2 regions of the Herbiconiux liukaitaii genome follow, and region 2 is predicted to be linked to the other one. Evidence: predicted binding sites of a transcription regulator. Region 2 holds the regulator's gene; the other holds the start of a gene.
What was found. The regulator HrcA, encoded in region 2, represses chaperone genes, less so after heat shock. The targets are predictions, from matches to a motif close to TTNGCACTCGNNNNNNNCGAGTGCNAA.
Positions count from the first base shown of each region.

Region 1 (10,534 bases), on a different contig from region 2:
AGACCGAACTCCCCGTCGCCCACTCCCGCGTAGTTGATGAGGGCGACGGCGAGGAAGAGGTAGAGCACCACGATGATCACCACGGTCGCCGTGGCGGCCTTGCCCGGAGTGGAACTGGATCCCTTGGTCTCCTCGCTCATCGTGAGCGTCACGTCCCAGCCCCAGAAGATGAAGATCGAGAGCGACAGCCCCGCCGCGAAGGCGCTGAACGACCCCACGGCGAAGGGGTTGAACCAGTCGAGCGAGACGGGCAGGGCGTCGAACGCGTCACCGGCCCCCACGTGCACGAAGGCCACGATGCCGAACACCACCATGACGATCAGCTGGAAGCCCACGAGCACGTACTGGAGCTTCTGGGTGGTCTGCATGTCGCGGTACGAGATGAGCGTGGCGCCGAGCATGAACGCCAGACAGGTCACCACGTTGATGAACGGGTTCGTGGTGAGATCGGCGATGTCGGGGTTCGAGAAGATCTGCGACAGCATGAGGTAGAAGAAGTCCACGGCGATGCCCGCGAGGTTCGACAGCACCACGATTGTGGCGGCGATGAGCCCCCAGCCCGCCATCCAGCCGATCCACGGGCCGAAGGCTCGGGTGGCCCAGGTGAACGAGGTGCCGGAGTCGGGCATGCGGCTGTTGAGCTCGCGGTAGCCGAAGGCCACGAGCAGCATCGGGATGAAGCCCACCAGGAAGATCGCGGGAACGTGCGTGCCCACCTCGGCCACGGTGGGGCCGAGCGCGCCCGTGAGCGTGTACGCGGGGGCGATGCACGAGATGCCGATCACGATGGCGCCCACGAGCCCCACCGTGCCGGCGCCGAGCCCCTTCTTCGAGAGGGCGGCGGTGGCGGCGGTGGGCGGCGACGACGGATCGGTCTCGGGGGCGGTCATGACGGGTCTCCGTCCACGGTCGCGGAGTCGCGGGGCACGACCACGAGGGGCACGGGCAGTTCGCGGAGCATCTTCGCCGCCGTCGAACCGAGGAAGAGGCGTCGGGGCTGGGCGAGCCTGCTCGATCCGACGAGCACGATCTCGGCCGCATCCCACTCGATCGTGGTCACTGCGTCGTCGATCGCGCTGCCGGTCGCCACCTCGGAGGTGACGGTGAGGTCGGCGGGCAGCTGCGACGCGGCGTGCGCGAGCACCTCCTCAGCGTGATCGCGCGCGCGAGCGAGCGCCTCCGGCCGGTCGGTGCCCGTCGGCTCGTCGAGGGCCACGAGCGAGATCAGCCTGAGCGGCACGCCGCCGCCCCTCGCGAGCCGGATCCCCTCCGCCAGCAGGGCATCGGCGCCCGCGCGCGTGCCGACGGCGCACGTGATCCGGGTCACGGATGCCTCACCGAGGTCGCGCGCGCCGGACGGGGCGAGCGCCACGGGCACGGGAGCCGCGTGCAGCAGCGAGTTGGCGGCGCTGCTGAGGGCGAACCGGCCGAGCAGACCGCCGCGGGCCGCGCCCACCACCACGAGGTGGGCGCCGAGGGTGTCGATGGCGTCGAGCAGTCCGTCGGCGAGCGACTCGGCGTAGACGAGGTGCGAGGTCGCCCGCACGTCGGCCGGCACACGGGCGAGGGCGCCCTCGAGCCAGCCGTCGGCGGTGTCGCGCAGGAACTTCTCGTAGCCCGGGTCGGCGGGCACGATCGTGGGACGCTCCTCGTTCGCGAGCACGAGCACCACGTCGAGGCGGGCGCCGTCGGTGCGGGCCAGCCGCACGCCCAGAGCGAGGGCGTCGTGCCCGGCGGGGGTGTCGGTGTAGCCGACGATGTATCTCATCGGACCATAGTGGCGTACCCGACCACCCGACTGGCTCCCAGGTTTCATCCAGCGAACCCGCAGAGAATATCTCCATGACCGGCCCTCGCATCCTGATCGTCGACGACGAACCCAACATCCGCGACCTCCTCACCACGAGCCTGCGCTTCGCCGGCTTCGCGGTCCGCGCCGTGAGCAACGGCGCCCAGACCATCTCCGCCGTGCTGGAGGAGGAGCCCGACCTCATCATCCTTGACGTGATGCTGCCCGACATGAACGGGTTCGGCGTCACCAAGAGGCTGCGTGCGGCCGGCTACACGGCCCCCATCCTCTTCCTCACGGCGAAGGACGACACGGAGGACAAGATCACGGGCCTCACCGTCGGTGGCGACGACTACGTCACGAAGCCCTTCAGCCTCGACGAGATCGTGGCCCGCATCAAGGCCATCCTGCGCCGCACCATGCAGGCGGACGAAGACGCGATCATCCGCGCCGGCGAGCTCACCATGGATCAGGACACGCACGAGGTCTTCGTGGCCGACACCGCCATCGAGCTCTCCCCCACCGAGTTCAAGCTGCTGCGCTACCTCATGCTCAACCCCAACCGCGTGCTGTCGAAGGCCCAGATCCTCGACCACGTGTGGGAGTACGACTTCAACGGCGACGCCGGCATCGTGGAGAGCTACATCTCGTACCTGCGCCGCAAGCTCGACGCGCACACCGAGGAGTCCCTCATCCAGACCAAGCGCGGCTTCGGCTACATGCTCAAGGTGAGCAAGGTCTAGGCCTGGGTTGAGCTCTCTGCGAGGCCCGGCCCAGCGGCGCGGGGTAGCCTTGCTCTCGCCATGCTGAACGCCATCCTGAAGCAGTGGAGCTCCATTTCCCTGCGCTCGAAGATCACCGGAGTCACGGTGCTGATGCTGACCTTCGGGCTGGTCGTCTCCGGGGTGGGCACCATGATCGTGCTGCGCACCTACCTGCTGCAGCAGGTCGACACGCAGCTCGACTCCGGTGACCGCGATCCGTCGCCGTTCCTCGGCCCCTCCGCCACGCAGGAGCAGTTCGACGTGGCCGACATCACCTCGGCGCCCACCGACTACTTCGTGGGGCTCGTCGACTCCTCGGGCAACCTGCTCGCCAGCAACTGGGGCGAGAGCGATGCCGACGAGCAGCCCAACGTCAAGGTCACGCTCGAGCAGGCGAACGAGCTCGACGGCAAGGTCTTCAGCATCGATTCGCTCGACGGGCGCATGGAGTGGCACGCGGTCGCCGCGCAGGTCTACCTCTTCGGAGGCACGGAGCAGGGCAACGTCGTCATCGCCAAGTCGCTCTTCGAGACCGAGCGCACCACGGCCACCTACCTCTCGATCTTCCTCGCCTTCGGTGTGGGTGTCGTCATCCTCGGCGCCATGCTCACGAGGCTGCTCGTCACCTCGACCTTCGGTCCGCTGCGCGAGGTGGAGCGGACGGCCGCGGCCATCGCCGACGGAGGCGACTTCAGCCAGCGCATGTCGGATGCGACACCCAACACCGAGGTGGGCAGGCTCAACCGCTCGCTCAACACCATGCTTTCGCGCATCGACCGCGCCTTCGCCGACCGCGCCAAGACGATCGACCAGATGCGCCGCTTCGTGGGAGACGCCTCGCACGAGCTGCGCACACCCCTCGTCTCGGTGCGCGGCTACGCCGAGCTGTACCGCATGGGTGCGCTGCAGACCCCGGAGGATGTGGCGCAGGCGATGGACCGCATCGAGAAGGAGGCGATCCGCATGGGCACCCTCGTGGAGGACCTGCTCGAGCTCGCGCGCCTCGACGAGACGAGGCCGCTGCAGCTCGAACCCGTCGACCTCGTGCCGCTCACCCTCGATGCGGCCATGGATGCACGCGCCGCGAGCCCGGGGCGCGTCGTCTCGGTGACCACGCCGTTCGATCCCTCCGCCGTCACCTTCGGGCCGGCCCTCGAGGCCGGGGGCAGCGGCAGCGGTTCGGGTGCCGGGTCCGGGTCCGGCCAGGGCGACGGATCGGCGGACGGCTCGGGATCGGGCGACCCGGATGCGGCCCCCGGTGCGCGCACGCCCTCCACGGCCACCCGCCCCATCGCCTTCGCGAACGCCACCCTCGCCAGGCTCCGCCGCAGGTCGCGCACCGGCACGGGCGCGGCGAAGGGCGACTCGCAGCCCGTGCTCCCCCTCGACGACGACACCGACGCGTCCGGCTCGGGCGTGGGGCTCACCATCGTGCCGATCACCCCGCCGGTGGTGCTCGCCGAGGAGAACAAGATCCGTCAGGTGCTCACCAACCTCATCGGCAACGCGCTCCGCTTCACCGACGCCGACTCCCCCATCGAGCTCGCCGTGCAGGTCGACGAGGAGCGCCAGGTGGCCACGATCGACATCGTCGACCACGGAGCCGGCATCCCCCCGCAGATCCGCGAGAAGATCTTCCAGCGCTTCTACCGCGCCGACTCCTCCCGCACCCGGGAGACCGGCGGCAGCGGTCTGGGCCTCGCGATCGTCTCGTCCATCGTGGCCGCGCACCACGGCCACGTCGAAGCGCTCGAGACTCCTGGCGGCGGAGCGACCTTCCGGGTGACGCTGCCGCTCCTCGCCCACGACGCCGTCATCCCGTCGCCCGTGCGCTGAGAGCCGCTCAGGCGGGCAGCTCGACCGTGAAGGTGGTGCCGACGCCGACCGTGCTGTCGATGTCGATGCGTCCGCCGTGCGCCGTGATGATGGCCTTGGTGATGGTCAACCCGAGCCCCACACCCTTGACCGCGTGCTGAGTGGCGGTGCTGGCACGGAAGAAGCGCTCCGAGAGCCTGTCGAGCTCGTCGGCGGGGATCCCGATGCCGGTGTCCGAGATCACGAGACGGATGACACCCGCGGCGGGGTCGCTCTCGAGCGTCACCGTCACCGATCCCTCCCGGGGTGTGAACTTCACCGCGTTCGAGAGGAGGTTGTCGAGTGCCTGGCCGATCCGCAGCGGATCGACCGTCGCGAGCACGTCATCGGGCGGTGTCACGACGGTCAGTGTCACGTGACCGTTGTCCGCTGACGGCCTCGCGGTGTCGGCCGCAGCGCGGACGAGTGCGGTGAGGTAGGTCGGCACGGGCTCGATGGTGAACCGGCCCGACCCGACCTGAGCGGTGAACAGGAGGTCGCCCACGAGCTGGAGCAGCCTCCGCGCATTGCGGTCGACGACGGCCAGGTACTTGAGCTGGAGGGGGGTCATGGGGTCGTCGAAATCGTCTTCGGGTCGGAGCAGCTCCACGTAGCCGAGGATCGACGACAGCGGCGTGCGGAGCTCGTGCGAGATCAGGCTCGTGAACTCGTCTTTGAGGCGCTGGAGCTCGGTGGCCTCGGTCTCGTCCGTGGCCACGAAGATGAAGCCGGCCGGGTCGCCGACCTCGTCGAACCGCTCGGTCATCACGACGTGCGCCGGGAAGGTCGATCCGTCCTTGCGTTCGAGCACCCACTCGCTCACCTCGGGTGCCTCCGGTCTGCCGCGGGGAGCCGACCCCTCCTCCTCGACGTGGGGGCGGATGTCGAGGATCCCGAGGTGCCCGATCGCCTCGGTGCTCGCGTACCCGAGCAGCGAGACCGCCCCGCGGTTCCAGACGTTCACCGTGCCGTCGAGATCGGTGCCGATGATGGCGTGCCCCGTGATGGACTCCCACACGCTGTCGCGGAGTCGAGCCGCGTCGAGGGTCTGCTGCTGCCGGCGGAGCGCCTCCTGGGTGGACTCCTCCAGCGAGGCCACGAGGCGGTCGTGCTCGCGGGCGAGCCGCTCCATGCGGAGCAGGCGGTCGTTCTGCACACGGGCGATCTGGTTGATGAGCACGGCGGCGATGGCGAAGATGGCTGGGGTGAAGACCAGGCGGGCCACGTCCGACGCCACGGCCACCGACGAGACCCCGACGAGGAACGGCACGGCCACGACCCCGAGCACGCCGGCGAAGGAGATGAACACGTAGCGGAACCCCGGCTGCGACGCGATCCACACCACGGGGAGGATCATGAGAGCCCCGAACGGCGAGACCTGACCGCCCGTCGCTGTCCTCAGCAGCGCGATCGCCACGAAGGTCACGAGCGGGATGAGGATCTCCCAGCGGGCGGACAGCGAGGTGCGAGGGAGGACGATCGCGAACCCGGCCGCCAGCACGACGATGGCGTCCGCGGCGAAGACCGGCCAGAACGCGGCCTCGAAGTCCAGCGGCGACAGGAGGAGGAGGTTCGCCAGCGCGAAGCCGCTGAGGGCCGCACCGTGTTTGAGGAGGGGAGGCCAGGATCCGAATGTCCCCGACGTGGCCCGCACGATCGAGGCCCTCATCGATCCGACGTGGTCCCGAGGTCGCGGAGGGATCGCACCAGCTCACGCACCTGGAACGGCTTCCTGATCAGCGCGTCGGCACCGGCGGCCGTCGCCTCCTCGCCGATGGTCACGGACCCGTCCGCGGTGATGATGAGGATGGTCAGATCGCGGAGGGCCGGATGCTCCCTCGCGAGCCTGGTGACCTCGAGCCCGGTCATCCCCGGCATGGAGATGTCCAGCACCGCGAGGTCGACCTGCGTGCTCTGCAGCACGGCCCAGGCGTCGGTGCCCGTGCCGACCGCGGCCACGACGGCGCCACCGGCCTTCTCGACCGCGATGGTCACGAGCTCGCGCAGATCCGCGTCGTCATCGGCTATCAGTACGTTCATGCTGCTCGCGCCCCCTCGAGTCCTTCACCGCTACCCGGTCGGGAAGATGGTGTCCATCGTGCGTGCGACCTGCCGGAAGGTGAACGGCTTCGGCAGCACCGCATCTGCGGCCGGATAGTCCTCCGCGTCGAGCACCGAGGTCACGACGAGCCGTGAGCCCGCCACCTCGGCCTTCATCGCCTCGACGAGCTGCCAGCCGTTCATTCCCGGGAGGAGCAGATCGACCACGGCGACGGTCGGCTCGATGCGTCGGTAGGAGTCCATGGCGGCCTCGGCCGAGCCGACGACCGAGACGGAGAAGCCCAATCGTTCCAGGTGCACCTGGAGAAGATGCGCCTGATCCTCGGAATCGTCGACGATCAGAGCGGAACGCCCCGCGTGGGGTGCCGGATGCTGTGGCACGACACCCTCTTCCTGCCCACGACGATCCGTTGACCCTCTCCGTGAAGAGTACATCCCACACGCCCGCAGGGCGCGTCGCGCCCGTCGCGCCGGGCGGGGACCGGCGCGGGAACGCGAGAACGCCGTGCCGGCCCCGAAGGGGCCGACACGGCGTTCTCGTGTTCGAACTAACTCAGAAGTCCATGCCACCCGTGGGGTCGCCGGCCGGAGCCGCGTTCTTCTCGGGCTTGTCGGCCACGACGACCTCGGTCGTCAGGAACAGACCGGCGATGGACGCCGCGTTCTGCAGAGCAGAGCGCGTGACCTTCGCGGGGTCGATGATGCCGGCGGCCAGCAGGTCGACGTACTCGCCGGTGGCGGCGTTGAGGCCCCACCCGTAGTCGAGCTCGCGCACCTTGGCGGCGACGACGCCCGGCTCCATGCCGGCGTTGAAGGCGATCTGCTTCAGGGGCGCCTCGATGGCGACCTTGACGATGTTCGCACCGGTGGCCTCGTCACCCTTGAGGTCGAGGTTGGCGAACGCGGTCTTGCCGGCCTGGATGAGGGCGACGCCACCACCGGCGACGATGCCCTCTTCGACGGCGGCCTTGGCGTTGCGCACGGCGTCTTCGATGCGGTGCTTGCGCTCCTTGAGCTCGACCTCCGTGGCGGCACCGGCCTTGATGACCGCGACACCTCCGGCGAGCTTGGCGAGGCGCTCCTGGAGCTTCTCGCGGTCGTAGTCGCTGTCGCTGTTCTCGATCTCGGCACGGATCTGAGCCACGCGACCGGCGATGGCCTCGGCGTCGCCGGCACCCTCGACGATGGTGGTCTCATCCTTCGTGATGACGACCTTGCGGGCCTGACCGAGCAGGTCGAGGGTCACGTTCTCGAGCTTGAGGCCGACCTCTTCCGAGATGACCTGGCCGCCGGTGAGGATCGCGATGTCCTGCAGCTGCGCCTTGCGGCGGTCGCCGAAGCCGGGGGCCTTGACGGCGACCGACTTGAAGATGCCGCGGATCTTGTTCACGACCAGGGTCGCGAGCGCCTCTCCGTCGACGTCCTCAGCGATGATGAGGAGCTGCTTGCCGGTCTGGATGACCTTGTCGACGATCGGCAGCAGGTCCTTGATGTTCGAGACCTTCGAGTTGACGATCAGGATGTAGGGGTCTTCGAAGACCGCTTCCTGGCGCTCGGGGTCGGTCACGAAGTACGCGGAGAGGTAGCCCTTGTCGAAGCGCATGCCCTCGGTGAGCTCGAGCTCGGTGCCGAAGGTGTTCGACTCCTCGACGGTGACGACGCCTTCCTTGCCCACCTTGTCGATGGCCTCGGCGATGATCGCGCCGATCTCGGGGTCGGCGGCAGAGATCGACGCGGTGGCGGCGATCTCTTCCTTGGTCTCGATCTCCTTGGCGTTCTTGATCAGCTCGGCGGAGACGGCGGCGACGGCCTTCTCGATGCCCTTCTTGAGCGAGATCGGGTCGGCGCCGGCGGCCACGTTGCGGAGGCCTTCCTTCACGAGCGCCTGGGCCAGCACGGTGGCGGTGGTGGTGCCGTCGCCCGCGACGTCGTCGGTCTTCTTGGCGACCTCCTTGACGAGCTCGGCGCCGATCTTCTCGTAGGGGTCGTCGAGCTCGATCTCCTTGGCGATGGACACGCCGTCGTTGGTGATCGTGGGAGCGCCCCACTTCTTCTCGAGCACGACGTTGCGGCCGCGCGGGCCGAGCGTGACCTTCACGGCGTCGGCGAGGATGTTCAGGCCGCGCTCGAGACCGCGGCGGGCCTCTTCGTCAAAAGCAATGATCTTTGCCATATGTGTTTCTCGTCCTCCCTGGACGTATTCAAAGATTCGGTGTTTAGCACTCGGTGTTCCTGAGTGCTAAGTCAATATTGGCACTCGGGATGCGCGAGTGCAAGTGAGGCACCGTCGCGTGAGGCGGAGAGCTACGCCGAGGGAGGGAGGAACGTCACACTGCCCTGCTCGTTGGGCACGAGCTCGACCCAGGTGTTGCCGGGAGCCAGCCGGAGGGTGGCGCCCAGATCGTCGGTGAGGCGGATCGGCGAGGTCGCGGCATCCTTCGACCAGGTGGCGTGCACCGTCTTGCCACCGGTGCTCACCCACGCCTCGCCCGAGGCCACCATCACGGCCTGGGGCACCTCGGCGTCGTAGTCGTAGACCTCGTCGACCCGCAGCGTCACGACGTTGACCGCCGAGAGCTGAGCGCCCTCGGAGTCGAGGTCGGGGGCGCCCTCCTGCGAGCGCAGCCACGTCGACGACGCCTCGTCCCAGCTCCAGCTCGGGTAGCGCTCGTCGGAGAAGACCAGCGAGACGCCCGCCGTGGGGTCGCCTTCGAGGGCGGCCGTCGACGACGGCACGTCGTAGGAGTAGGCGAACTGCTGCGAGGGGGCGGCGAGGTCGAGGTGCTCGGAGACGAGCTCCTGGGCCCGCACCACGACGTCGTGCGGGCTCTCCTTGCCGTCGATGCGGTAGAACGTGGCCTCGGTGTCGCTCTCGCCGTGGATGGCGTTGTACACCGGGGTGTCGCGCATCATGTCGACGAACTGCTCCTGGCCGCCGGAGAACGCGATGATGCCCCCGAGGGGAGAGACGATGTCGGGGTCCATCGGGCGGATGGACCGCACCGGGCCGATGAGCTCGGGCACATCCGACTGCCAGATGGCGACGTAGCGCGTGAGCCCGCCCTCGACGAGCTCCTCGAACACGATGTCGGTGCGCTCGAGGCCGAGCTGGGGCCTGGCCTCTTCGTGGTTGTCGACCTTCGCGGCGAGCGACGGCCCCGTGAGGGAACCCTCGGCCACGAGCGTCCCGCGGAGGGGAGCCGGCACGAGAGGTGCAGGCTCCACGTAGTCGGAGGAGAAGGCAGCTGTGGGTGTGACGGTGTTCTCGGGCACGGGCTCCGACTCGCTCGTGCAGCCGGCGAGGGCTGCGGCGAGAGCGACGACCACGCACCCTGCTGCGACGCGCACGGCATCCGATCGACGACTGACCACCAGGTCAGACTAGCGTCGAGCGGCGCGAGGCGAACCGAGCCGGTCGCGGCGCGTCACGCGAGGCGCACGGACTCGGCCTGCGGCCCCTTGGATCCCGTGCCGACCTCGAAGACGACCGCCTGGCCCTCTTCGAGCACCTTGTACCCCGCCATGTCGATCGCGGAGTAGTGGACGAAGACGTCCTGCCCGCCCCCGTCGACGGTGATGAAGCCGTAGCCCTTTTCAGCGTTGAACCACTTCACGGTTCCGTTCGCCATCGTTACTCCCAAGTGCTGTGTTTCTGCAGGAGCGGCACAGTTTGCCACGCCCGTTTTCAGATACTAATCACCGGGGAACGGGCTGCGCGGTGAATTCCCGACATCGTGATCGCAACTCAACACGACCGAAACACGCGCGAAATATTGGGCGACTCAGGCGACGGGCGCCTCGAGGCCGGGGCCCGCGTAGTCGGTGCCGATCACGGCCGTGAGGGCGGCGCCCGGGAAGCTCGAGGAGAGCTCTGTCGCTGCTCCTCCGAGCAGCTGCGCGAGGCCGAGGGCCGCGGCCTCGTTGGCCGGGTCCTCGTAGTAGACCGTGGTGGTGGCGAAGTCGGTCGTGCTCGCGTTGGCCTGCGTGGCCACGTTCCACCCGCCGGCTACAGCGGCCTCGCCCACGCGCCCCGCGAGACCGACGTTCTCCGTGCCGTTGAGGATGG
Region 1 is NZ_JBHFHG010000005.1:136,348-146,881, reverse strand. Features, by position in the region: gene ACEXQC_RS12360 (APC family permease) at 1-890, opposite strand, end outside; gene ACEXQC_RS12355 (universal stress protein) at 887-1,768, opposite strand; gene ACEXQC_RS12350 (response regulator transcription factor) at 1,843-2,532, shown strand; gene ACEXQC_RS12345 (sensor histidine kinase) at 2,593-4,389, shown strand; gene ACEXQC_RS12340 (sensor histidine kinase) at 4,397-6,076, opposite strand; gene ACEXQC_RS12335 (response regulator) at 6,073-6,447, opposite strand; gene ACEXQC_RS12330 (response regulator) at 6,478-6,849, opposite strand; gene groL (chaperonin GroEL) at 7,022-8,641, opposite strand; gene ACEXQC_RS12320 (DUF3048 domain-containing protein) at 8,773-9,840, opposite strand; gene ACEXQC_RS12315 (cold-shock protein) at 9,894-10,097, opposite strand; gene ACEXQC_RS12310 (LytR C-terminal domain-containing protein) at 10,251-10,534, opposite strand, start outside.
Region 1: a site for HrcA is predicted at 8,685-8,711, ahead of groL (chaperonin GroEL). Genes of this name have one in related genera too.

Region 2 (10,534 bases):
ATTCCTCCAGGCCGCCTGCCAGCACGTGCGCGTGCACGTGGAAGACGGTCTGGCCGGCTCGTTCGCCGGAGTTGAAGATGAGGCGGAAATCGCCGTCGGCCAGCTCCCCCGCGAGGGACTGGGCCATGGCGACGACTTCGGCGAGGAGTGCGGGATCGCCGGCGGCCAGCTCGGCCACGTCGCGGTACTGCTCGGTCTTCGGGACGACCAGCACGTGCACGGGAGCCTTGGGGGCGATGTCTTCGAAGGCGATCACGCGGTCGGTCTCCGCCACGATGGTGGCGGGGATCTCGCGGGCGACGATGCGCGTGAAGATCGAGGGCGTCTCGGATTCGCTGGACATGCCCTCAATCCTACGTTCGCCCGCCGCCTTCACCACCGCCCGAGGGCGACATTGGCGACCGCCAGAGCGGCGGGGCCCGCGGTGGAGGTGCGCAGCACCTCGTCGCCGAGGCGCACGAGCTCGGCACCGGCAGCGGTGAGCGCCTCGAGCTCGCGCGGGGAGATCCCGCCCTCCGGGCCGACGACCAGCAGGGTCGCGCGCACGCCGCCCCTGGGGTCGACGTCGCCGAGGTCGAGTGCGCTGAGCCTCGTCTCGGCCGTGGGCTCGAGCACCAGCACGCGGTGCTGGGCGGCGAGAGCCACGAGGGCCTTGGTGTCGACGGGCTCCTCGACCACGGGCACCCACGGGCGGATCGACTGCTTCGCGGCCTCGCGCACGATGGTGCTCCAGCGCTCGACGCCCTTCGCGATCTTGGGCCCCGACCAGCGCGAGACCGAGCGCTCGGCCTGCCACGGCACCACCCCGGCGACGCCGAGCTCGGTGGCGGCCTGGATGGCGAGCTCGTCGCGGTCCCCCTTCGCGAGGGCCTGCACGAGCACGAGCCGGGGGCTCGGCTCGTCGTGCCGCTCGACCGACTCCACCACGATCTCGAGCCGGCGCGCCTCCGTGTGCGTCACGATGCCGTGCACGAGCAGGCCTCGGCCGTCGCCGATCGTGGTGTGCTCGCCCACGCGCATCCGATTGACGGTGACGGCGTGCCGCGCCTCGTCGCCCGTGAGCTCGACGGTGTCGCCCGTCTCGACGGGCACGACGGCGAGGTCGTCGCGGAGGAACAGCGAGCTCACGAGCGGGTCAGACGTTGAGGAAGCGGTCGCGCAGCTTGGCGAAGAGGCCCTGCTGGAAGTGGCCGAGGCTCGGCGCCGGGTACTTGTGCGCCGCCGCGAGCTGCTTCATGAGCTCCTTCTGCTTGTGGTCGAGCTTGGTGGGGGTGACCACCTGGATGCCCACCCGCAGGTCGCCTCGCCCGTTGCCGCGCAGGTGCGAGACGCCGCGGCCCTTGACCGTGAGCACCTCGGCGCTCTGCGTGCCCGGTTTGATCTCGATCTCGATGTCGCCGTCGAGCGCCTTCACCGTGGTGGTGGTGCCGAGCACCGCATCCCACATCTGCACCTCGAGGGTGCACAGCAGGTCGTCCTCGTTGCGCGAGAACACGTCGTGGTGACGCACCTTCATCTCGAGGTAGACGTCGCCCTGCGGGCCGCCGGCGGGGCCGACCTCGCCCTGGCCGGGGAGCTGCAGGCGCAGGCCCGTGTCGACGCCCGCGGGGATGTCGATGGGGATGGTGCGGCGCGCACGCACGCGGCCCTGGCCCTGGCACGTGGCGCAGGGGTTGGGGATGACGGTGCCGTAGCCGCGGCAGGTGCCGCAGGGGGCGCTCGTGACCACGTTGCCGAGCAGCGAGCGCACGGTGCGCTGGATGGATCCCGATCCGCCGCAGATGTCACACGTGACGGGAGAGGTGCCCGGCTGGCAGCAGCTGCCGTTGCAGGTCTCGCAGAGCACGGCCGTGTCGACCTCGAGGTCGCGGTGGGTGCCGAAGATGACCTCGCCGAGGTCGACCTCCACGCGCAGCAGCGCGTCCTGCCCGCGCTCGGCGCGGGACTTGGGGCCGCGGGAGCCACCGCCGCCCTGGTTGCCGAAGAAGGTCTCGAAGATGTCTCCGAAGCCGCCGAAGCCCTGCGCACCACCGCCGAAGCCCTGCTGGGGGCCGCGGTCGTAGTCGCGCCGCTGACCGGGGTCGCTCAGCACGTCGTAGGCGTGGGTGACCTCCTTGAACTTCTCCTGCGCATCCGGACTCGGATTCACATCGGGGTGCAGCTCGCGCGCGAGCCTGCGGTAGGCCTTCTTGATCTCCTCGGGCGTCGCTTCGCGCGACACACCGAGCACGTCGTAGTGGTCAGCCACCAGGGGCTACTCCTTCGTTCGGGGAATTCGGGGTCCGGTCGAGCAGATCAGCCGGGGCTGCCTGGATCGCCGAGAGTGCGGGAGAGGTAGCGCGCCACGGCACGCACCGCCGAGATGTTGCTCGAGTAGTCCATGCGGGTGGGGCCGAGCACGCCGAGGCGGGAGATGGAGGTGCCCACACCGCTGTAGCCCGAGGCGAGGATGGAGGTCTCGCCGAGGCCGAACGACTCGTTCTCGCGACCGATCGAGACCGTGACGCCGCGCTGGTCGGCCTCCATCTCGCTGAAGAGCCGCAGCAGCACCACCTGCTCCTCGACCGCCTCGAGCACGGGGAGGATGCTGCCGGAGAAGTCGTCTTCGGTGCGCACGAGGTTGGCGGCGCCCGCGATGAGCATCTTCTCCTGCCGGTTGGCGGAGAGCTGCTCGAGCAGGATGGCCACGACCCTGTCGGTGACCGGGCGCTCGGTGGGCGGGAAGCGGTCGCCGAACCCGGCGAGCGCCGCGGCGCCCTCGATGACCGTGAGACCGGCGAGCACCTCGTTGAGGCGGGCGCGGAGAGTGGCGATGAGCCCGTCGTCGAGATCGGCGGGGACGTCGACGACGCGCTGGTCGACGTGCCCGGCATCCGTGATGACCACGGTCATGAGCCGACGCGTGGTGAGGGCGACGACCTCCACGTGGCGCACCCTCGCCTGCGAGAGCGAGGGGTACTGCACGAGCGCCACCTGGTGGGTGAGCTGCGAGAGAAGGCGCACCGTGCGGGCGAGCACGTCGTCGACGTCGACGGAGGAGCCGAGGAAGGTCTCGATGGCGTGGCGCTGGGCCTGGCTGAGCGGCCGCAGGTCGGAGAGGTGGTCGACGAAGAGGCGGTAGCCCTTGTCGGTGGGCACACGACCGGAGGAGGTGTGCGGAGCCGCGATGAGCTCCTCCTCCTCGAGCAGCGCCATGTCGTTGCGGATCGTGGCCGCCGAGACCCCGAAGGAGTGCTGCTCGGCGATGCGCTTCGAACCGACGGGCTCGCGGGAGGCGACGTAGTCCTGCACGATCACGCGGAGGACTTCGAGACTGCGTTCCGACACCATCTCGAACCTCCTCCCTTCGCGGGGGCCCGGTGAGGAGCCCCGATTCGGGATGCGGTTGGCACTCACGCATCCGGAGTGCCAATCATATCCCCACTCGGGGGCTTGCGGGGGCGGACACCCGGGGTCTCAATCATTGCCCAGCGCCAGCCCGAGCGCTATCCTGCCTCTGATACGAGCACCTGCTCCCCGTCTGAAAGGCAACGAGACAATGACTGACCCCAACGCAACGCCGCCGTACGATCCGGCCGCTGGCCAGCCGACGCCTCCCCCCGGCCAGACGCCCCCTCCCGGCTACCAGGCTCCGCCCCCCGGATACCAGGCCCCGCCGCCCGGCTACCAGGCCCCGCCCCCCGGCTACCAGCAGCAGCAGCAGGCCTACCCGCAGGGCGGCTACCAGGGCGCTCCCGTGCAGGCACCCCTCTCCCCCGCGGAGGACAAGCAGTGGGCGATGCTCGGCCAGCTCGGCGGCATCCTCGGCTGGATCCCGCCGCTCATCATCTGGCTGATCTTCAAGGATCGCGGGCCCCTCACCAACCAGGAGGCCAAGGAGTCGCTGAACTTCCAGATCACCGTCGCGATCTTCGTGGTGGGGCTCTACATCATCGGCACCATCCTGGCCTTCATCTTCATCGGCTTCCTGTTCTACTTCCTGGCCTGGGCCGTGCAGATCGTGGGCCTCATCCTCGCGATCATCGCGGGCGTCAAGGTCAACGGCGGCGGCACCTACCGCTACTTCTTCAACTTCCGCTTCATCAAGTAGCGCGAAGCATCACGTCAGGCGGCGCACCACGGCGTCGGCGAGCAGACGGCCCTCGAGGGTCAGCTCGACCGCCCCGTGGAGCGCCGCTTTTCCGTCTATCAGGCCCTCCGCGATGAGTCCGGCGATCTCGCGGCGGGCCTCCGGTGCGAGCGTGTCGACGCGCAGCGCACCGCGCACTCTCGTGAGCAGCAGCACGCGCTCGAGCTCGGCCGTGTCGCCGTCGATCGTCTCCCGGCCGGCGGCAGGTGAGGTGCCCTCCGCCATGCGCTGGGCATACGCGGCGGGGTGCTTGACGTTCCACCAGCGGGTCTCGCCCACGTAGCTGTGCGAGCCGGGGCCGATCCCCCACCAGTCGTGGCCCACCCAGTAGCCGAGGTTGTGGCGTGAGGGCTGCCCGGTCTCGCGGTGCGCCCAGTTGCTCACCTCGTACCAGTCGTAGCCCGCGTCAGCGAGCGTGGCATCCGCGAGCTCGTACATGTCGGCCTGCAGATCGTCGGAGGGCTCGGGCACGACGCCTGTGCGGATCTGGCGGGCGAGCTTGGTGCCGTCCTCCACGATGAGGGCGTAGGCGGAGACGTGGTCGGGGCGGTTCTCGAGCACCGCGTCGAGCGAGCGCCGCCAGTCGTCGATCGTCTCCCCCGGGGTGCCGTAGATGAGGTCGAGGCTCACCTGCAGACCGGCATCGCGGGCCCAGCGCACGACATCCGGGATGCGCGCGGGGTCGTGCGTGCGCTCGAGGGTGGCCAGCACGCTCGGCACCGCCGACTGCATGCCGAAGCTCACCCGCGTGAACCCGGCGTCGGCGAGGGTGGCGAGGTAGGCGGCGTCGACGGAGTCGGGATTGGCCTCGGTGGTGATCTCGGCACCCGGTTCGAAGCCCCACGTGTCGCGAGCGGCTCCGAGCATCTGGGCGAGCTGGTGCGCCGGCAGCAGCGTGGGGGTGCCGCCGCCGAAGAAGACCGTGGAGAGCGGGCGCTCGGCCACCCCTGAGGCCGCGAGCACGCCCTCGGCGAAGCGCATCTCGGCGATGGCCTCGTCGGCGTAGTCGGACTGCTTGGCGCCCCGCAGCTCGGTGGCCGTGTAGGTGTTGAAGTCGCAGTAGCCGCAGCGCACCCGGCAGAACGGCACGTGCACGTAGAGGCCGAAGTCGCGATCGGCCGAGGAGGGGGCTCCGCGCAGCGGGAGCAGCCCGTCGACGGGAGCGGGATCGCCCAGCGGAAGAGCGGAGGGCACGGCCGCCTAGAGCCCTCGCGCGGGCGAGAGCGAGCGGAGGTAGCGGCGCGTCGCGCGGGCCTGCATGAAGCGGAGGGCTGGATAGCCGAGCCGGTAGAACCAGGTGCTCGGGCGAGAGAAGGCGCGGATGACGATCCAGACCGAGTCGTCGGAGAGGTGCTCCACCACGAAGCTCTCCTCCCCCGACTCCGGATGCCCGGGCAGGGTTCCGTAGGCGAAACCGCGGCGGCCGGGCTCCTCCACGAGGTAGACCACCCGCACGGGGGCGGTGAACGTGAACCCGAAGGCCTTGATCGAGAGCACGGCGGTGGCGCCGGGCGAGACGAGCGGGGTGCCGTCTTCGCCGTAGGCCTGCTCGGGGTGGGTGTCGCGCGGGGCCACGGGGTTGCCGTCGGCGTCGTAGACGATGCCCACGTAGTCGGTGTCGGTGGGCGGGGGCAGCTGGATGTCGCCGACCACGATGCCGGAGCCTCGCTGAACGCCCCACGCCATGAGCTTGGCGCTCGCGGTCTCGAAGCGCGCGGAACCCGATCCGATGCGCGCCCGCCGCTCCATCGGGCGGAAGCCCTTCGGCGGGTAGTAGAGCAGGTCGGCCGACTGGGTGGCCCCGATGGCCGCGTAGCTCAGCGGGGCGTCGACCGCGGTCTGCCGAGCAGGGAGTGCGCTCGCCACGGTCACTTCTTGTCTTTCTTCTCGACATCGCCCGAGAGCGCTGCGATGAAGGCCTCCTGGGGCACTTCGACGCGGCCCACCATCTTCATGCGCTTCTTGCCCTCCTTCTGCTTCTCGAGCAGCTTGCGCTTGCGCGAGATGTCGCCGCCGTAGCACTTGGCGAGCACGTCTTTGCGCATGGCGCGGATGGACTCGCGGGCGATGATCCTGGCGCCGATGGCGGCCTGGATGGGCACCTCGAACTGCTGGCGCGGGATGAGTTCGCGGAGACGCCCGGTCATGAGCACCCCGTAGGCGTAGGCCTTGTCGCGGTGCACGATGGCGCTGAACGCATCGACCTGCTCGCCCTGCAGCAGGATGTCGACCTTCACGAGGTCGGCCTCCTGCTCGCCGGCGGGCTCGTAGTCGAGGCTCGCGTAGCCCGCGGTCTTCGACTTGAGGTTGTCGAAGAAGTCGAACACGATCTCGCCGAGCGGCATCGTGTACTTGATCTCGACGCGATCCTCACCCAGGTAGTCCATGCCCTGCAGGATGCCTCGACGGCCCTGGCAGAGCTCCATGATGGTGCCCACGTAGTCCTTGGGCGCCAGGATGGCCGCGTTGACCACGGGCTCCTTGACGTTCATGATCTTGCCGCCGGGGAACTCGCTCGGGTTCGTGACCGTGACGGTCTTCTTGTCCTCCGTGGTGACCTCGTAGATCACGCTGGGCGCGGTGGCGATGAGGTCGAGGTTGAACTCGCGCTCGAGCCGCTCGGTGATGATCTCGAGGTGCAGCAGGCCGAGGAACCCGCAGCGGAAGCCGAAGCCGAGTGCCACGGAGGTCTCGGGCTCGTAGACGAGCGCCGCATCGCTGAGCTTGAGCTTGTCGAGGGCCTCGCGGAGCACCGGGTAGTCGCTGCCGTCGATGGGGTAGAGACCCGAGAACACCATCGGCAGGGGCTCGGTGTAGCCGGGCAGCGCCTGGGTGGCGGGCTTGGCGGCCGTGGTGACGGTGTCGCCCACCTTGGACTGGCGCACATCCTTCACACCCGTGATGAGGTAGCCCACCTCGCCCACGCCGAGGCCCTTGCTCTGCGTCGGCTCCGGGGAGCTCACACCGATCTCGAGGATCTCGTGGGTGGCACGGGTCGACATCATCTGGATGCGCTCGCGCGGGTTGAGGTGACCGTCGATCATGCGCACGTAGGTGACCACGCCGCGGTAGGAGTCGTAGACCGAGTCGAAGATCATCGCGCGCGCCGACGCCGTCGGATCGCCCGTGGGGGCCGGGATCCGCTCGACGACGCGGTCGAGCAGCTCCTCGACGCCGAGACCCGTCTTGCCGCTCACGCGCAGCACGTCGTTCGGGTCGCCGCCGATGAGGCCGGCGAGCTCCTTGGCGTACTTCTCCGGATCGGCGGCCGGGAGGTCGATCTTGTTGAGCACGGGGATGATGGTGAGGTCGTTCTCGAGCGCCAGGTAGAGGTTGGCGAGGGTCTGCGCCTCGATGCCCTGGGCGGCGTCGACGAGCAGGATGGCGCCCTCACAGGCGGCGAGGCTCCGCGAGACCTCGTAGGAGAAGTCGACGTGGCCGGGGGTGTCGATCATGTTGAGCGCGAAGGTGTCGTCACCGAGCGACCAGGGCATGCGCACGGCCTGGCTCTTGATCGTGATGCCGCGCTCGCGCTCGATGTCCATGCGGTCGAGGTACTGGGCGCGCATGTCGCGGTCGCTCACGACGCCGGTGATGCCGAGCATGCGGTCGGCCAGCGTGGACTTGCCGTGGTCGATGTGCGCGATGATGCAGAAGTTGCGGATGAACGCGGGGTCGGTGGAGGCGGGCTGCAGCGCCTTCAGTGATTGGGGACTCACGCATTCCTCTGGGTCGGTCGGACCGGATCGCCGGACGCCCTATTCTGCCACGTCACCCGCGGGGCGGACTCACAGCGTCATGAGTGGAATGGTCGGGGTGTTGTTCGGTTAGATCGACACATGGCCATCCTCCTCACCGGCGCGACCGGATACATCGGTTCCGCAGTCCTCCGTCAGCTCCGCGGCCAGGGCCGCGCCGTCGTCGCCCTTGTGCGCTCCGAGGAGAAGGCGCGGGAGGTGGAGGCCGTCGGCGCCACCGCCGTGCTCGGCGACCTCACCGACCGCGACATCGTGACGCACCTCGCCCTCGACAGCGACGGCGTCATCCACACCGCCTCCCCCGGCGACGAGTCGAGCGCTCCGACCGACGACACCTTCGTCTCCGCGGTCTTCGCCGGGCTCGAGGGCAGCGACAAGCCCTACGTGCACACGAGCGGCATCTGGATCTTCGGGGCCGGCAGCGATCTCACCGAGGAGAGCCCGTTCGCTCCTCCCGCCCTCACCTCGTGGCGGCCGTCCGTGGAGGGGCGGGTGCGCACGGCGGTCGGCATCAAGACCAGCATCATCGCGCCCGCCGTGGTGTTCGGGCACGGGGGCGGCATCCCGAACCTCGTGGCGTCGGCGCCGCAGGTCTCCGACTCGTCCGGTTCGTCTGCACTGTCGTTGATCGGATCCGGGTCGCAGCACTGGACGACGGTGTTCGTCGACGACCTCGCCGAGCTCTACGTGCTCGCGTTCGACCTGGCCGAGGGCGGTTCGTACTACATCGGCGCGAGCGGCGAGAACCCCACGGTGCGCTCGCTCGGGGAGGCGGCCTCCGAGGCCGCCGGGCTGGGCGGTCGGGTCGCGCCGACCTCGGTGGAGGACGTGCACGCACGGCTCGGTGAGGAGTTCGGTGATGCGCTGCTGCTCGATCAGCAGGCGACCGGGTCTCTGGCGCGGATCGATCTGGGGTGGGAGCCGAACGGGCCGACGCTCGTGGAGGAGCTGCGCTCGGGGTCGTACGTGCGCTGAGCTGGTGCCTCGACTCGACTCGCCTCGCCTCACCTCGCCTCAGAGGCGGATGGCGGCGCGCACCTCGTCCGGGGTGAAGAAGGTGCTCGTGCGCTCGACGTCGTGCACGAGTGAGACGAGCGCCTCGTTGATGGGGGCGCGTCGGCCTGCCGCGGCTGCCGCCGCCACGACGGCGCCGTTGAGGTGGTCGATCTCGGTGCGCTGACCGCGACGGATGCTCTGCAGAGTCGACCCCGGGTTGGGCGTCGCCCCCATGCGCCTGCCCATCACGAGGGGAAGCACTTGCGCGAGCGCGCGGGGCAGGCGGCCGACCGCGCGCAGCAGGCGGTCGTCGAGGCCGAGCAGCGACTCGAAGTGCACGCCGGAGGCGCGGGCGACACCGATCGTCTCCTGCATGCTCGCGGTGAGGACCGCGCGCAGGCGGGGGTCGGCGATGGTCTGCTGCACCGAGAGGCCCGTGATGGCGGGGAGGGCGTTGACGTGGTTGACCATGAGCTTGGTCCACTGCGCGCCCTCGAAGTTGGCGGTGAGGCGGGTGTCGAGGATGCCGCGCAGGGTGTCGGCGGCGGTCTCGAACACGGCCTCGGGTGTGTCTGTCAGGCGGCCTAGGTAGGTCGCACCGCCCGTGGTGATGGTGATGCGGCCCGGCTCGAGGAACGAGGCCGCGTAGAGCGCGAGCGCTCCGATGACCGGTGTGCCCTCGAGCTGCTTCGCCGCCGCCTCCGCGCCGCCCAGGCCGTTCTGCACCACGATGAGCGGCACGCCCTCGAGGAAGGGGGCGTTCTCGGCGAGGGCTGCCGGCGCATCCTGGGCCTTGACGGCGAGGATGGCGAGCTCGGGGGTCGCGTCGAGGGCGGCCGTGGCGTGCGGGTGGGCGAGGTGGTCGCCCCAGGCGCCGGTGAGGTGGAGGCCGGTGGTGCGGAGGGCATCGAGCTGGGCGCCTCGGGCTGTGACGGCCACGTCGTGGCCCGCGCGGTCGGCCATGGCGGCTGTGGCGCCGCCTATGGCTCCGGCGCCGATGACGGCGATCCTCATGGGCGGGGCGCCGCAGGGGCGGGGAGGCGGCGGATGCCCTCGAGAAGGTCGGCCTCGGAGGCGGCTACGCAGAGGCGGATCCATCCCTCCCCCACGCGCCCGAACGCGCTTCCGGGGGCCACGGCGACGCGCTGCTCCACGAGGAAGCGCTCCGCCCAGCCGGCCACGTCGCCATCGGTCGCGTGCGAGACGTCGACCCAGAGGTAGAACGCCCCGGTGGGTTCGAGGTAGTGGATGCCGCGCTCGTCGAGCAGGGCCGTCGCCGCTGCGAGGTTGGCGCGGTAGTGCGCCGCGGCCTCGTCGACGTGGTGCTGCGGACCGGTCAGCGCCGCGGCCACAGCGCGCTGGGCCGGGGTGTTGATGCAGCTCACCGTGGCCTCCTGCACCGAGCGCAGCAGCGGGGCGAAGCCAGGCGGCGTGAGCAGCCAGCCCACCCGCGCGCCCGTGAGGGCGTAGGTCTTCGACGCGGAGAAGGCCGTGAGCACCCGCTCCTCGCCGTCGAGGCTCGCCAGGCTCACGTGGGGGCGGTCGTAGCTGAAGCGCTCGTAGACCTCGTCGCTCAGCACCCAGAGGTCGTGCTCGCGCGCGAAGTCGAGCAGGGACTGCAGCGTCGCGCGATCGAAGACGGCGCCGAGGG
Region 2 is NZ_JBHFHG010000006.1:369,273-379,806, reverse strand. Features, by position in the region: gene ACEXQC_RS14180 (histidine triad nucleotide-binding protein) at 1-343, opposite strand, end outside; gene ACEXQC_RS14175 (16S rRNA (uracil(1498)-N(3))-methyltransferase) at 373-1,128, opposite strand; gene dnaJ (molecular chaperone DnaJ) at 1,136-2,248, opposite strand; gene hrcA (heat-inducible transcriptional repressor HrcA) at 2,296-3,330, opposite strand; gene ACEXQC_RS14160 (DUF4870 domain-containing protein) at 3,539-4,090, shown strand; gene hemW (radical SAM family heme chaperone HemW) at 4,100-5,323, opposite strand; gene ACEXQC_RS14150 (DUF1990 domain-containing protein) at 5,330-5,995, opposite strand; gene lepA (translation elongation factor 4) at 5,998-7,848, opposite strand; gene ACEXQC_RS14140 (NAD-dependent epimerase/dehydratase family protein) at 7,969-8,862, shown strand; gene ACEXQC_RS14135 (ketopantoate reductase family protein) at 8,902-9,897, opposite strand; gene ACEXQC_RS14130 (pyridoxal phosphate-dependent aminotransferase) at 9,894-10,534, opposite strand, start outside.